4 regions of the Pedobacter sp. genome follow, and region 4 is predicted to be linked to each of the others. Evidence: riboswitches for the same ligand, from Rfam matches in the RefSeq annotation. Region 4 holds a riboswitch; each other region holds the start of a gene.
What was found. A riboswitch is a leader RNA that binds a small molecule or an ion and turns the genes downstream of it on or off. The one in region 4 is predicted to bind S-adenosylmethionine.
Positions count from the first base shown of each region.

Region 1: linked by a shared signal. The riboswitch ahead of ACQY77_RS04280 (SusC/RagA family TonB-linked outer membrane protein) and the one ahead of metH (methionine synthase) in region 4 are both predicted to bind S-adenosylmethionine.
Region 2: linked by a shared signal. The riboswitch ahead of ACQY77_RS02655 (O-acetylhomoserine aminocarboxypropyltransferase/cysteine synthase family protein) and the one ahead of metH (methionine synthase) in region 4 are both predicted to bind S-adenosylmethionine.
Region 3: linked by a shared signal. The riboswitch ahead of ACQY77_RS22540 (peroxiredoxin family protein) and the one ahead of metH (methionine synthase) in region 4 are both predicted to bind S-adenosylmethionine.

Region 1 covers NZ_OZ257244.1:1,105,746-1,109,219, forward strand. The annotation lists gene ACQY77_RS04280 (SusC/RagA family TonB-linked outer membrane protein) at 1-2,057, opposite strand, end outside; SAM riboswitch class I at 2,341-2,440, opposite strand; gene ACQY77_RS04285 (DUF72 domain-containing protein) at 2,651-3,474, shown strand, end outside.
Region 2 covers NZ_OZ257244.1:706,423-709,896, forward strand. The annotation lists gene ACQY77_RS02645 (trans-sulfuration enzyme family protein) at 1-112, shown strand, start outside; gene ACQY77_RS02650 (hypothetical protein) at 362-1,363, opposite strand; SAM riboswitch class I at 1,575-1,685, shown strand; gene ACQY77_RS02655 (O-acetylhomoserine aminocarboxypropyltransferase/cysteine synthase family protein) at 1,962-3,293, shown strand; gene ACQY77_RS02660 (homoserine O-acetyltransferase family protein) at 3,332-3,474, shown strand, end outside.
Region 3 covers NZ_OZ257244.1:5,452,355-5,455,828, forward strand. The annotation lists gene ACQY77_RS22535 (phytase) at 1-826, shown strand, start outside; SAM riboswitch class I at 1,449-1,545, shown strand; gene ACQY77_RS22540 (peroxiredoxin family protein) at 1,699-2,997, shown strand; gene ACQY77_RS22545 (peroxiredoxin family protein) at 3,078-3,474, shown strand, end outside.
Region 4 covers NZ_OZ257244.1:2,494,819-2,498,292, reverse strand. The annotation lists gene ACQY77_RS09895 (hypothetical protein) at 1-356, shown strand, start outside; gene ACQY77_RS09890 (Bax inhibitor-1/YccA family protein) at 394-1,149, shown strand; SAM riboswitch class I at 1,286-1,388, shown strand; gene metH (methionine synthase) at 1,559-3,474, shown strand, end outside.

The DNA of each region.
Region 1 (3,474 bases), 1.4 Mb from region 4:
GTAACTAAAGGATAGCTATCAAAAATCGGGTTAAATGGATAGGTATTGTTCAACTGATATGGATCTGTATCCTTACCTACCCTCGACCAACCGCCACGAATTTTGGCATAAGATAAAAAGTCGCTTTTCCAGCCAAAAGCTTCACTCAAAATAACACTGGCATTAGCTGAAGGATAGAAGTATGAATTGTTCTGAACAGGTAAAGTAGAAGACCAGTCGTTACGGGCCGTTAAATTCAGATACGCATAATCTTTAAAACCTAACTGTGCCGAAGAAAATAAACTGTATACTTTCAACTTGCTGTAGAAATTGGTAGAAGTTAAAGGATCCCTCGAATTGGCCAGGGTGTAAATTCCTGCTACTGCCAGGCGTGGGGCAATCTGGTTATTCTCTTCGTAAAATTTACTGCGAAGGTTACCCCCGGCTAAAACATCGAGATTAAAATCAGCGTTGAGACGCTTGTTGAAGCTTAAACTGGCTTCAGTATTGTTTTCATTTACGGTATAGCCGGTTTCCTGGTAAGAGCCAAATGGTGTTCCGTTGGTGCCATAGGCTACTCTTAATTTACGACGGTCGTTGTAATAATCATTACCGGTGTGGAAATTAGCTTTCAAATCACTTGTAATCTGATAAGTTAAACCTACAGTACCCAAAAGGCGATCACGACGTTGAGAAACCGTATTTTCGTACGCAATAAAATAAGGATTGCTGTAATAGCTGTTGTTCCAGTTAAATGTGTTTCCATTGGCATCTTTGTAATCCTTTAATGCTGCTACATCTACCTGCCTGCCGAACCATAAGAACTGCAGCATGGTACTGGTGGCTCTTCTTCCTGCCGATCCGGGAAGATTATCAGAAGAAGTACGCACATAATTTGCCGTTAAATCCAGTTTTAATTTTGGTAAAAGGTCGAAACTACTGTTAAAACCTAAACTGTTTTTATTCAATTCAGAATTGGGTACCACACCTTTTTGTGCACTGTTGTTATAAGAAAAACGATAATTGTAGGCCTCGCCACCTCCACTAAATGAAACACCATTATTCAAAGTATGACCAGTTTCGAAAAAGCTTCTTACGTTGTCCGGATGCGGTACAAAAGGTACAGCCACACCATTAGAATTGAATTGAGGTATTAAACGACCATCCATTTTAGGTCCCCAGCTCTCATCTACCCCATCGTTAACACCTCCGCCTTTTCCATCAACATAGCTAAACTGTCCGTTAGAACCCTGTCCATAAACATCCTGATAAGAAGGAAGTACCAGCAAATCTTCGAAAGTAGTACTCGAGTTTAATGAAATGCTGCGCGATTTTCCTCTTTTACCTGATTTGGTTTTGATGAGGATAACTCCGTTTGCTGCCCTCGAACCATACAAGGCCGCAGCATTTGGTCCTTTTAAAACACTGATTGACTCAATATCTTCAGAATTGATATCTGATATTGCATTGGCAAAATCTCTTGAGCCACCTGCACCTAACTGTGAGTTATCTACCGGAACACCATCCACAACAAATAAGGGTTGGTTATTGCCTGATATCGAAGTTTCGCCCCTGATCACTATTCGGGAAGAACCCATATTCCCCTGACTATTGGTGATGTTTACACCCGCAACTTTACCTGCTAAGGCATTAACCAGATTACTTTCTTTGGCTTCGGCAAGGTCCGATCCTTTCACTTCCTGAATGGCATAACCCAGCGATTTTTTTTCCTTATTGATTCCTAAGGCCGTTACCACAACTTCCTGAAGGTTATTTTTAGATTCTTCCAGGCTAACCTGTATTTTATTGCTTCCGCTTACTTTTAAAGTCTGTGTTAAATAACCGATATAGCTAAAAGTAAGCACATCACCTGTGGTCGCATCGATATTAAACTGGCCGTTACCATCAGTAATGGCGCCTGCCGATTTCCCTTGAATACGAATACTTACACCCGGAATGGGCAATCCGTCAGTTTTACCCACAACAGTTCCATTTAATTTACCCTGCCCTTGTGCAGAAAGGTTAAAAATGGTAAACAGCCAAAAAAGACTGAAAATTAATAGTTTGTTTTTAAACATTGCTCGTTAGTTAATGATTTTTAATGCAATAGAATTCCTGCCCGTTGTTAAAACAGGTACTCCTTAAATGTGAAAATGAAATCGGGGGTCTGCTAGTTAAAGCAGCAACACATGACTAGCGTTGAAGAAAGTGGTGTTTTAACAGCATGTACTGATAAAGAGGCATTTAGTGTACTAGGGGTAGATAAATTTTTCATAATAAAATTAATAATTACAAAATCTGGCTCACTAGTTACTTCATGTTAATCGAAAATCCTTAGTTGATAAGCTGCGAATAGCAAACTTTTTATCTCTCTTCTTTGCAGAAGCAGGAATTAGCACCTACCATTGCTGGGGTTGCTAAGACTTCACAGGGCCTTTCCCTCCGTCTTTCTGGATAAGTAATCTAAAGAACTACCGATTTTGGTTCGGCAAATGTATATAATATCTACCTTTTTAATAGTAATTATTTTAAAATAAATAAATCCTGACATTTCTCTGTTATTTCCTGCTGCCTATATTAAGCGAATTATTTAATTTTTTCCGGTTTTCGAAGAATTTGCCGGAAAGCCTTTTATCTTTGATCATCATTCAATCCGTTAAAAACTTTAGATATGAAATTTGGCCAAGTACAAGATCCTTCAACAATTGATTTCACCTTACCAAAGGATGCACCTGAAACCACAGCGATTTTAAAAGCCAACAAAGCCAAACAAGCTTTCGAAGCTTATGTAGGTTGTGCCAAGTGGAACAAAACTGATTTAAAGGGCTTTTATCCAAAGGGGACCAAAGATGAGTTGACTTACTATTCTACCCAATTCAATTCTATTGAGCTTAATGCTACTTTTTACGGCATGCCAACTTCAGAGCAAGTAATTACATGGACAGAGAAAACCCCGGCTGACTTTAAATTTTTCCCTAAGCTAACCAATAGTATCAGCCATTTCAAAAGATTGATCAATGTGAAAGAGCCGGTGGAACTATATTGCGATGCCATCAGTAATTTTGAGGATAAGTTAGGAATGGCCTTCCTTCAATTGCACGACAATTTTAAACCTAAAGATTTTGAACGTTTACAAAAAGTGGTTGAAGAATTTCCAAAGGTGATCCCTTTAGCGGTAGAAGTACGTAACGAAGAATGGTTTTCCAATCCTGCCGTAGCAAGCCAGTTTTCAGATCTTTTTGAAAAACATGGCGTAGCCAATATTATTGTAGATACAGCAGGGCGAAGAGATATGTTACACATGCGTTTAACCTCTCCTGTTGCATTTGTACGCTTCGTTGGCGCTAACGTAGACGATATCGATAAAAAACGCTTAGACGATTGGATTGAAAGAATTGTTGCCTGGAAAAAAGAAGGATTGGAAAAACTATACTTTTTTGTTCACCAAAATGTAGAGCTATCTTCTCCGCTATTTTCTGCCTATTTCACCAAAAA
Region 2 (3,474 bases), 1.8 Mb from region 4:
TGTTGAAGGACCAGATAGTAAAACGCCTAAAAATTTACTCCGTATTTCCGTTGGGTTGGAGCATGTGGATGATATTATTGCTGATTTAGCGCAAGCACTTGCATTTTCATAATGGCCCCTGTGTTACAGACCATGGATTAATATCAGGAACCATGGGTTAAATTGATTGAATAAACCCTGGTTCGTTACATACGAACTATAATAATTAAGAATAATCTAAATATTCTTATTCCGTAACACATGGAACAATATCACAATCGCATTCGAACGGGAGACATAGTCATTAATGGTCCGTGTGCCACAGACCATTAATGACATGATAACTGATGATGGTTTGTGAGCCACAAGCCATGGGTTTGAATTATTTAGGGTTACAAACGGTAACTAATTTAATGGTGTAATCCGGATTTAAAGGTTCATTGGTTTGCGCTAAGCGTTGCGAACCGGTATTAGCCGGGCAGGCAATATCTCCTGCGGCGTCATAAATAATGGTTTTACCTCCTGCTACCAATTCTTTAGGAACATAAACCTGCACTTTGGTGATCGAGTATCCGGAAGGGAAATAACGCACATAATAACCATCAGGGTGCTTGGTCCAGATGCCGCTCGGAACATCGGCCCGTGGAGGAGCCATACCGGCAATAATTGCATATTTCTCCATGTCGGCATAGGTATAATTACCAGAAGCTACCAATTGGCGTATATTATTTTCTGCTTCAAAAACAGCTTTTACTCCATCAGGGAGTTGATCTTTTGCTTTTTGCATCACGTCAAAAGGCAATATTCCCAAGGCACCTCCTTCCAGTTGAGTAAGTTGTTTAGTGCTTAACAGTTTAATGGCTGTTAGCTTTACCTGCCCTGCATAATCAGCAAATTTAGTTCTGGCAATAATGGTCCAGAGTAAAACCTGAATATCATGTTGCTCCACGTCGGGATGCTTCTCGGCACTTTTCAAAACAGCTACAACGATATCTTCTTTTGGCCCAAGTACCGGTGCAAACATATAGCCATCACCTTTAGAAGGTGCAAATGTACCGGCCTTTAAGCAATAGCTCTTATTTGTAATTTCATAGTAACCTTCACAAAGTACATAACCGCCTTCAGGTGCCTTAGGGAGCAGGTAAAGCGGTTGAAATTTCTCCTTAGATTTAAAATCAGGCATCATTTCCCCTTCGCGGTTAACATCTTCAAAATTCGTGGTAATAGCCGCAGGTTGTTTCAAAAACCGATCAACCCCCAAAGCTTTAGCACCTTGTGCTGTCCCAACTTTTAAGAGCTTATCTTTTAGCCCTCCAAACTGAGCTTGAGCAGAAAATGCAGTAATCGATAGTGATAGTGCGATAATTATAGATTTCGTTTTCATGGTGTAGAATGATTAGATAGGAACAAACATAAAATTTTGGGATCAATTAATACTTATATTGAGCAGTTCGTTTTAACACCATAAAGTTACAAATTTGATTTTCAGCTGGTTAATTATTTTTCAAAATTTAATTTGGCAAATAAAAATATAATTCAGACATTTGGAATATTATTTGGCAGAGAAGCTAAATAAAAGTCAATCTAGACAGGTTGATTTATAAAGAAGTGGCGAGAGACTGGCTCTAAGACCCACTGGCAACCCTCAGAAAGAGAAGGTGCCAATTCCTGACCGAGTAACATGGTGTTATTTGGAGATATAAATTTAAACTGATGAAAGTAATAAATCTTCAATCGCTAAGCGAGCCCAGTCTAAACTTTAAAAAAGTAGAAAATTCTTCAATTTCTTTTATTTGTTATGATATGCAGTCGATTACTGGTATGTGCTGTTGCATACAGTAATCTAAAAATCTTCCTTTTTTGTTAATATTCAAACTGGAAGGCCCTCTGAACGGAGGGTACACCCTATCATGATTTGCAAGATCATATTGCAATCAATGCATGCCAAAATCAAAACAATTAAAATTTAATCATTAGAAATTATGTCTACTTCATATAAATTTGAAACCTTACAATTGCACGCTGGTCAGGAAATAGATCCAACAACAGGATCAAGAGCAGTTCCTATATACCAAACCACTTCTTATGGTTTTCAAAGCGCTGAGCATGGCGCCAATTTATTTGCCCTTAAGGAATTTGGCAATATCTATACGCGCATCATGAATCCAACAACAGATGTTTTTGAAAAACGGATTGCGGCATTAGCAGGAGGGGTTGCAGCATTGGCCGTTGCATCGGGCCAGGCAGCACAATTTATTGCTTTACATAACATATTAGAAGCCGGAGATCAAATTGTTTCCTCTTCTCATGTATATGGAGGTACTTACAACCAATTCAAAGTAACATTTAAACGTTTAGGCATTCAGGTAGATTTTGCCAATGGCGATGATCCGGAAGATTTTGAACGTAAAATCACTGATAAAACCAAAGCCATTTACCTGGAAACGATTGGTAATCCTTCATTCAGTGTTCCTGATTTTGAAAAAATTGCTGCAATTGCCAAGAAATATGATATTCCATTTATTGTAGATAACACCTTTGGTGCAGCAGGATATTTGTTTAAACCACTGGCACATGGCGCTAACATTGTTGTAGAATCAGCAACCAAGTGGATTGGTGGTCATGGAACAAGTATTGGCGGCGTTATTGTTGATGGTGGCAACTACAATTGGGGAAATGGCAAATTCCCTCAGTTTACCGAACCATCTGCGGGCTATCACGGACTTGTATTCAATGATGTTTTCGGCATCGGTGGACCATTCGGAAACATCCAATTCATCATTCGTGCACGCGTAGAAGGATTAAGAGATCTTGGCCCTGCCCTATCTCCTTTCAATTCATTCTTATTATTACAAGGTTTGGAAACATTATCTCTCCGGGTACAACGTCATGTAGATAATGCTTTAGCACTTGCTACCTGGTTAGAAAACCATCCTGCTGTAAAACAAGTAGATTATCCCGGATTGGCCAGCAGCCCATATAACAACCTCGCAAAGAAATACTTGAGTAATGGCTTTGGTGCAGTTTTATCGTTCGAATTGAATGGCAGCAAAGAAAATGCAAGTCAGGTAATCGATAATTTAAAATTGGTTTCGCACCTGGCAAATGTTGGAGATGCTAAAACATTAATTATCCAGCCATCTGCTACTACCCATCAGCAATTAAATGAGCAAGAACAATTGGCTGCAGGTGTTAAACCTAATGCATTAAGGGTATCTGTTGGTATTGAACATATAGATGATATTAAAGCTGATTTTGAACAAGCATTTGCCAGTATTAATGCTAGTGTTGCTTCAAATGGTTTAAACGCATAAAGGCAAAGTTCTTTTACAACAACACAACAAATTTTAACATGAGTACATCTTCAATATATAATCACCCTAAACAATTTAAGCTAGAAAACGGTAAGAAATTACGGAATTTACAGATTGCGTATCAAACTTATGGAAAATTAAACGCGCAAAAAGACAATGTCATTTGGGTTTGTCATGCCTT
Region 3 (3,474 bases), 2.5 Mb from region 4:
TAAAAATAAAACGATTAAAGGATTAAAAAGACCCGATAATGTCGATATCGCATATGGCTTACTACTTGGTGGCAAAAAAACAGATATTGCAGTTACCACAGAGCGCTACACGCATAAATTAAGGATATTTTCCCTTCCGGAGATGAAGCCTGTAGATAAGGGTGGCATTCCGGTTTTTGTTGGTGAAACAGGGGTAGAGTATCGCGACTTAATGGGGATAGCGATGTATACAGATCCTACAGGAAAGGTTTACGCTATAGTTGGCCGTAAAAGTGGACCTAAAGAAGGGGGCTACTTATGGCAATATGCTTTAACAGATGATGGAAAAGAAAATGTGAAAGCAGAACTGGTACGTAAATTCGGCAAGTACAGTGGCAAAAAGGAAATTGAAGCCATTGCTGTAGATAATGAATTAGGTTTTGTTTACTATTGTGATGAGCAGGTAGGCGTTCGTAAGTATTATGCAGATCCTACAAAAGGAAATGAAGAACTGGCTTTATTTGGAAAGGGAGATTTTTCAGTTGATAATGAAGGGATTGCGATTTATAAAACGGCAGGAAACAAAGGTTATATCTTAGTGTCCGATCAAGGTGCGCAGCAGTTAAAAGTTTACGATCGGGTAGGGCAGGCAAATGTTGCAAATCCTCATCCACTTTTGGCTACCATCAAATATTCCGCAAATCAAACCGATGGTATCGATGTCGTTTCAGTCCCATTAAATTCAGATTTTAAGCATGGTTTATTGGTAGCCATGAGTGATGACAAGACTTTTCATTTTTACCGTTGGGAAGACATTGCTGGCAAACAGCTAACCGTTAATCCTTAAGCCCACGGTCCGTGGCTCACGGACCATTTCATCTACCTGTTGGTGGCATCACTGACGGGCAGATATAACCACCCCCTCCATCACGCTAAACCTATGCACCCCCTCCTCGAAAAAAGGAGGGGAGTTGTAACCTGCTCGGTGAATACCTCAACCATTCGTGTTAAAATGAAGACTCGTTTAACTAATAAAACGATAAAATTTAAAATTAATGATCAGTAAATCAGTTGTTTAATAAATAAGTCTACTAATTCTATAGAATTACTTGTTTAATTTGTTTGAAGTTTATATTTTTACAAAAAAAATAATAATCATTCACTAGCAAAATATACGTTCGATATGAAATCCCGCAGACAACCACAGCTCACTTTTCTGATGTCTTTATCAGGTAGGTACAACTGCTGTTGCCGCTAATTATAAGCTAAAATATAGGTCACCCCTTATTTAAGGTCTCTCTTCAATATTCTTATTTTGAAGATCCTGGTACCCCGGGACAAGTTGAGAGAATATTATGGTGGTCATGTATTTTAGCCAATAAGTTGCCGGGGTATCAGGAACCACCTAACTAATCACCACCACTAGTTTAGGTTTATTACTCTAATTAATTCACCACCATTAATTAGTTGATTTATACAGAAGAAGGGAGAGTCAGTCTCGTTGAACTTCTAGCAACTTTCCATAGGAAAAAGTGCTCAAACTGATCTAGCAATAGATTATAAATTAACCGATAACCAGTAAACTTAAGTTTCTGTTAAGGATTTTTTCAGTGTCATTACGCTTCAGGTGCACCGGGGTGTTTCGATGTGGGATAAATTTCTTGTCTGATGGTTTACTGTTATCTAAAACCAATAGTGTTTTAACTAAAATCGATGATGATGAAAACTTCAATTTACTCCAAAATTGCATGCCTGGCAACTTCGGTGGCCTTACTGAGTGGAACAACCTTCGCCAATGGCCCTAAACCTTTTCCAAAAGAGGGCATCTGGCGGGGTGTATTTCGGGTAAGCGAATCGCAGGTCCCTTTTAATTTCGAATTCAAGGGTAAAGACCCTAAAAATGCTGTATTAACCCTTTTAAATGGTTCTCGCAGAGATGATTTTCATGTAGAACGAAGGGGAGAAGATTCTATCTATGTCAAGATGAATACTTACGATGCTGCTTTAGTGGCAAAAGTAGAGGCCGATGGCTCATTAAGTGGCGAATACCGCAGTTTAGTACCTGGTTTCCGTGGTAATTCATTGCCTTTTGTTGCCGAACACGGCAAAGCATATCGCTTTGTAGAACCCGGAAAAGATGTTACGCCTAAATACGATATCTCAGGCAAATGGGAGATCAAAACCTACACCAAAGAAGCTGTTCCTGCTTCAATTGCCTTGTTAAAACAGAATGGTAATAAACTTACAGGTGTAATTATGACAGTTGTAGGTGATACCCGCGAATTAGAAGGTACGGTACAGGGAGATGAATTTGAGCTTTCAGGATTTACCGGACCTAGTCCGTTTATTGTTAGAGGTAAAATTAACGACGATAACAGCATTACAGGAGAGCAAGGGTTCGGGATTTATAAAAACCTGAAGTTCGACGGGCAACGCAATGATAAAGCAGAACTCCCCGATCCTTACAAATTAACCTTTTTAAAAGAAGGCTATAAGAAACTTGATTTTACCTTTCCAGACTTGACCGGGAAGCCTGTTTCACTCAGCGATGATAAATATAAAGGCAAAGTGGTCATTATTGAAACTATTGGTACCTGGTGTCCAAATTGCACAGATCAAACTGTTTTTCTTTCTCCCTGGTTTAAAAAGAACCAAAAACGTGGTGTAGAAGCAATAGCTATCGGTTTTGAACAAAAAGATGATCTGGAGTATGCGAAATATACACTTGGTAAACTAAGGGATAAATATGGCATTACTTACGATATCCTTTTTGGCGGTATTGCCGATAAAAAAGTCGTAGCCGAAAAGCTTCCTGCTTTAAACAAGTTCATCGCTTTTCCAACCACAATTATCATTGATAGAAAAGGCGAGGTAAGAGAGATTTACACCGGATACACCGGAACTGTAACAGGCAAATACTTTAACGAGTATGAAGCCAAATTTAACAAAGTACTGGATGAGCTTATTGCAGAGCCTGTACCAGAACGTACTGTTGCCCAAACCGAGAACGGTAAATAAACATTAAACCATAACTAAACTTGCACCAGTGCACCTGAAAATGTGCTGGTGTGTTTCAACCTACACTAAAAAATAAAACGATGAGCAATTATTTTACAAGATTTCAGGTGCTGGCCGTAGCCTCGCTGATTTCGACATCAGCATTGGCAGCACACAAACCAGATGAGAAGCCCAAAGTGGCTAAGAAATTTATTAAAGAGGGAATATGGAGAGGGGTTTTCAAAGTTGCAGAAACAGAAGTGCCATTTAACTTCGAATTAAAAGGAAAGGATGCAGAACATGCCACTTTTACTCTATTAAATGGTACAAGGAGAGATGATTTTCACATCAGCTATCTGGGGCAGGATTCACTCTTTATCAAAATGAATACCTATGATGCCGCTTTGGTAGCCAAAATAGAAAGCGATGGTCGCATATCAGGTGAATACCGTAGTCTCGTTCCTGGATTAAAGGGAAATTCACTACCCTTTACTGCCG
Region 4 (3,474 bases):
TAGAATTTATTGGCGAGTGGAATGATGCCATCAATAATGATATTATGATGTTGAAGCGGGATATTCTGGAGCTGATGATGGATGAGGGAATAAATAAATTTATCCTGATTGGTGAAAATGTGCTGAACTTTCATGCTTCTGATGACAGTTACTATGAAGAATGGTTTCAGGAAGTAGAAGAGGGATGGATTGTTGGCGTTAACTTTCAGGAGCATGTGATTCGCGAATTTCGTGATAATAATATCGATTATTACATTAACTTCGGTGGTGAATTGGATAATCTGCCCTGGAGAACACTAAAACCACTACAGTTCTTTAAGAAAGTTGAAGAACAGCTGACAAAAAGATTAAATTAAAAACTTATTTTTATATTCATAAATACACAAAATAACAATGGAACAACAAAATTATCAATATCAGGACAACAGTGTTTTTGTTCAGGAAGGCAGCGTTTCTAAGAAATTCTTTGCACACGTTTTTACCTGGATGTTTGTTGCCTTAAGTCTTTCTACTGTAGCGGCCTATTTATTTGGCACTAGTGAAAGTTTAATGCAATACTTACTTACCGTTAATCCATCAACAGGAAAAGTAGGAATGTCTATTTTTGGATATATCGCTATGTTTGCACCGCTAGGCTTAGTGTTATTGATGGGCTTTGGTTTAAGCAGATTATCATTGCCAGCACTGATCGGCGTTTTCGTGCTCTATGCCGTATTAACAGGTATTAGTCTAAGCTTTATCTTATTAACTTATACCTCAGGTTCGGTAGTAAGCTGCTTTGGTGGCGCTGCCTTAATCTTCGGAATTATGGCCTTTATGGGTTACACAACCAACATTGATTTGAGTAAATTCGGTCCGATTTTAATGGTGGGCGTTATAGCATTGGTAATTGCAAGCGTAATCAATATGTTTATCCAAAGTGAACAATTTAGTTTGTTTATGGCATTTATTGGTATTGCAATCTTTACTGCATTAACAGCTTATGATGTACAAAAAATTAAAAGAATTGGCGAAGGAATTGAAGCGAGTGGTGAGCAGGTATTACAGGTAGATTCTAAAAAGATGGCTATCGTTGCTGCACTATCACTATATCTTGATTTCTTAAATATCTTCCTTTTCTTACTTCGTATTTTCGGAAGTAGAAAATAGAAATAACGGTTTACAATTTTCTGTTCAAACCGAACAATATTCTTTAAGGCTGTGCAATTTTGCATGGCCTTTGTAATTTTATTTGGCAGCAGGGCGATAATTTTTGGAAATGATGTTGCTTTGTTGCATTTTTGTATGCTTATTAAGAAAGACGGAGGGATTAGACCCAACGAAGTCTTAGCAACCTGTGCCAACAAGGTGCTAAATTCTATCCCGATTTATTCGGGGAAAGATAAGTTTAGGAAGTACGATCATGTGCCAACTTTTTAAATAAGCTTTTTTAAGTATCGGGTATACAGTATCAAGTATCAAGACGAGGTTCTTATAATAGGATCTTTTTTGATCAGTTTTCAGTCTGTGAGTCAGTCTTGATACTTGATACCTAGTACTTACTACTAGACAACAACAAATGGGTATAAGAGAAGAATTAGAGAAACGTATTTTGGTGATTGATGGTGCTATGGGTACCATGATTCAGCGCTATACTTTAACGGAAGAAGATTTTAGAGGCGAGCGCTTTAAAGATCACCCCTGTGATGTTAAAGGCAATAACGATTTGCTTAATATTACACGTCCGGATATTATTAAGCAGATTCATTTAGAATATCTGCAGTCGGGTGCTGATATTATCGAAACCAACACTTTCAGTACACAGCGTATTTCTATGGCTGATTACCAGATGGAAGAGCTGAGCTATGAGCTAAGTTTTGAGGGTGCACGTATTGCGAAAGCGGCTACAACCGAATTTATGGCGCAAAATCCAGATCGGGCTTGCTTTGTTGCAGGAGCTGTTGGACCCACTAACCGCACGCTTTCCTTATCGCCAGATGTGAATGATCCTGGTTTCAGGGCCATCAGTTACGAGGAACTTTTTGATGCTTACTATGAACAAGTTCGAGGTTTGGTGGATGGTGGTTCGGATATTCTCCTGATTGAAACCATTTTTGATACCTTAAATGCTAAAGTGGCCATTGCCGCTATTAAAAAATATGAAGAGATAGTGGGTAAAAAACTGGAGATTATGATCTCTGGAACGATTACCGACGCTTCCGGCCGTACATTGTCGGGGCAAACAGCCGAGGCTTTTTTAAACTCTGTGGTGCATGCAAAACCTTTAAGTATTGGTTTTAACTGTGCTTTAGGCGCTAAAGAAATGCGTCCGCACATAGAAGAATTGGCCGCAAAAGCAGGGTGTTATGTTTCTGCCTACCCAAATGCAGGCTTACCAAACGAGTTTGGTGCTTATGACGAGCAACCTCACGAAACCGCGCATTTGGTTGATGATTTTATAGCTTCCGGATTTGTTAATATTGTAGGTGGTTGTTGTGGTACTACACCTGATCACATTGGTTGTATTGCAGCCAATGCACGCAAAGCAAGCCCTAGAAAGATTCCTACACCTGTTCCAAATATGCGTTTGAGCGGTCTGGAGCCTGTAACTATTACTCCGGAAAGTATTTTTGTAAACGTTGGTGAAAGAACAAACATCACCGGTTCTCCGAAATTCTCTAAATTAATTTTAAGTGGAGATTATGAAGCTGCACTTGCCGTTGCCCGCCAACAGGTAGAAGGTGGTGCACAGGTAATTGATGTGAACATGGACGAAGGAATGTTGGATTCGGAAGCTGCCATGACTAAATTCCTCAACCTGATTGCTTCAGAACCTGATATCGCTAAATTGCCGATCATGGTCGATTCATCGAAATGGAGCGTAATTGAGGCTGGTTTGAAGTGTTTACAGGGGAAAGGTATTGTAAACTCTATTTCCTTAAAAGAAGGAGAAGAAAAGTTTATAGAGAGTGCTAAGAAGATTATGGTTTATGGTGCTGCGGTAGTGGTTATGGCATTTGATGAGCAGGGGCAGGCCGATAACTACGAGCGCAGAATAGAAATTTGTAAAAGAAGTTACGATATCCTGGTGAATGAGGTTGGTTTTCCGCCGCAGGATATCATTTTCGACCCAAATATATTAACGGTAGCAACCGGATTAGACGAACATAATAACTATGCTGTCGATTTTATCAATGCTACCCGTTGGATTAAACAAAACCTGCCACATGCGAAAGTTAGTGGTGGTGTTTCTAATATCTCGTTCTCATTTAGAGGAAACAATGTAGTGCGCGAAGCCATGCACTCGGCTTTTCTTTATCATGCCATCCAGGCAGGATTGGATATGGGAATTGTAAATGCGGGGATGTTGGAAGTTTATCAGGAAATTCCACCAGAATTATTGGAAAGGGTGGAAGATGTATTGTTAAACCGCCGTGATGATGCTACTGAACGCCTGGTAGAGTTTGCAGAAACCGTAAAATCCAAAGGGAAAGA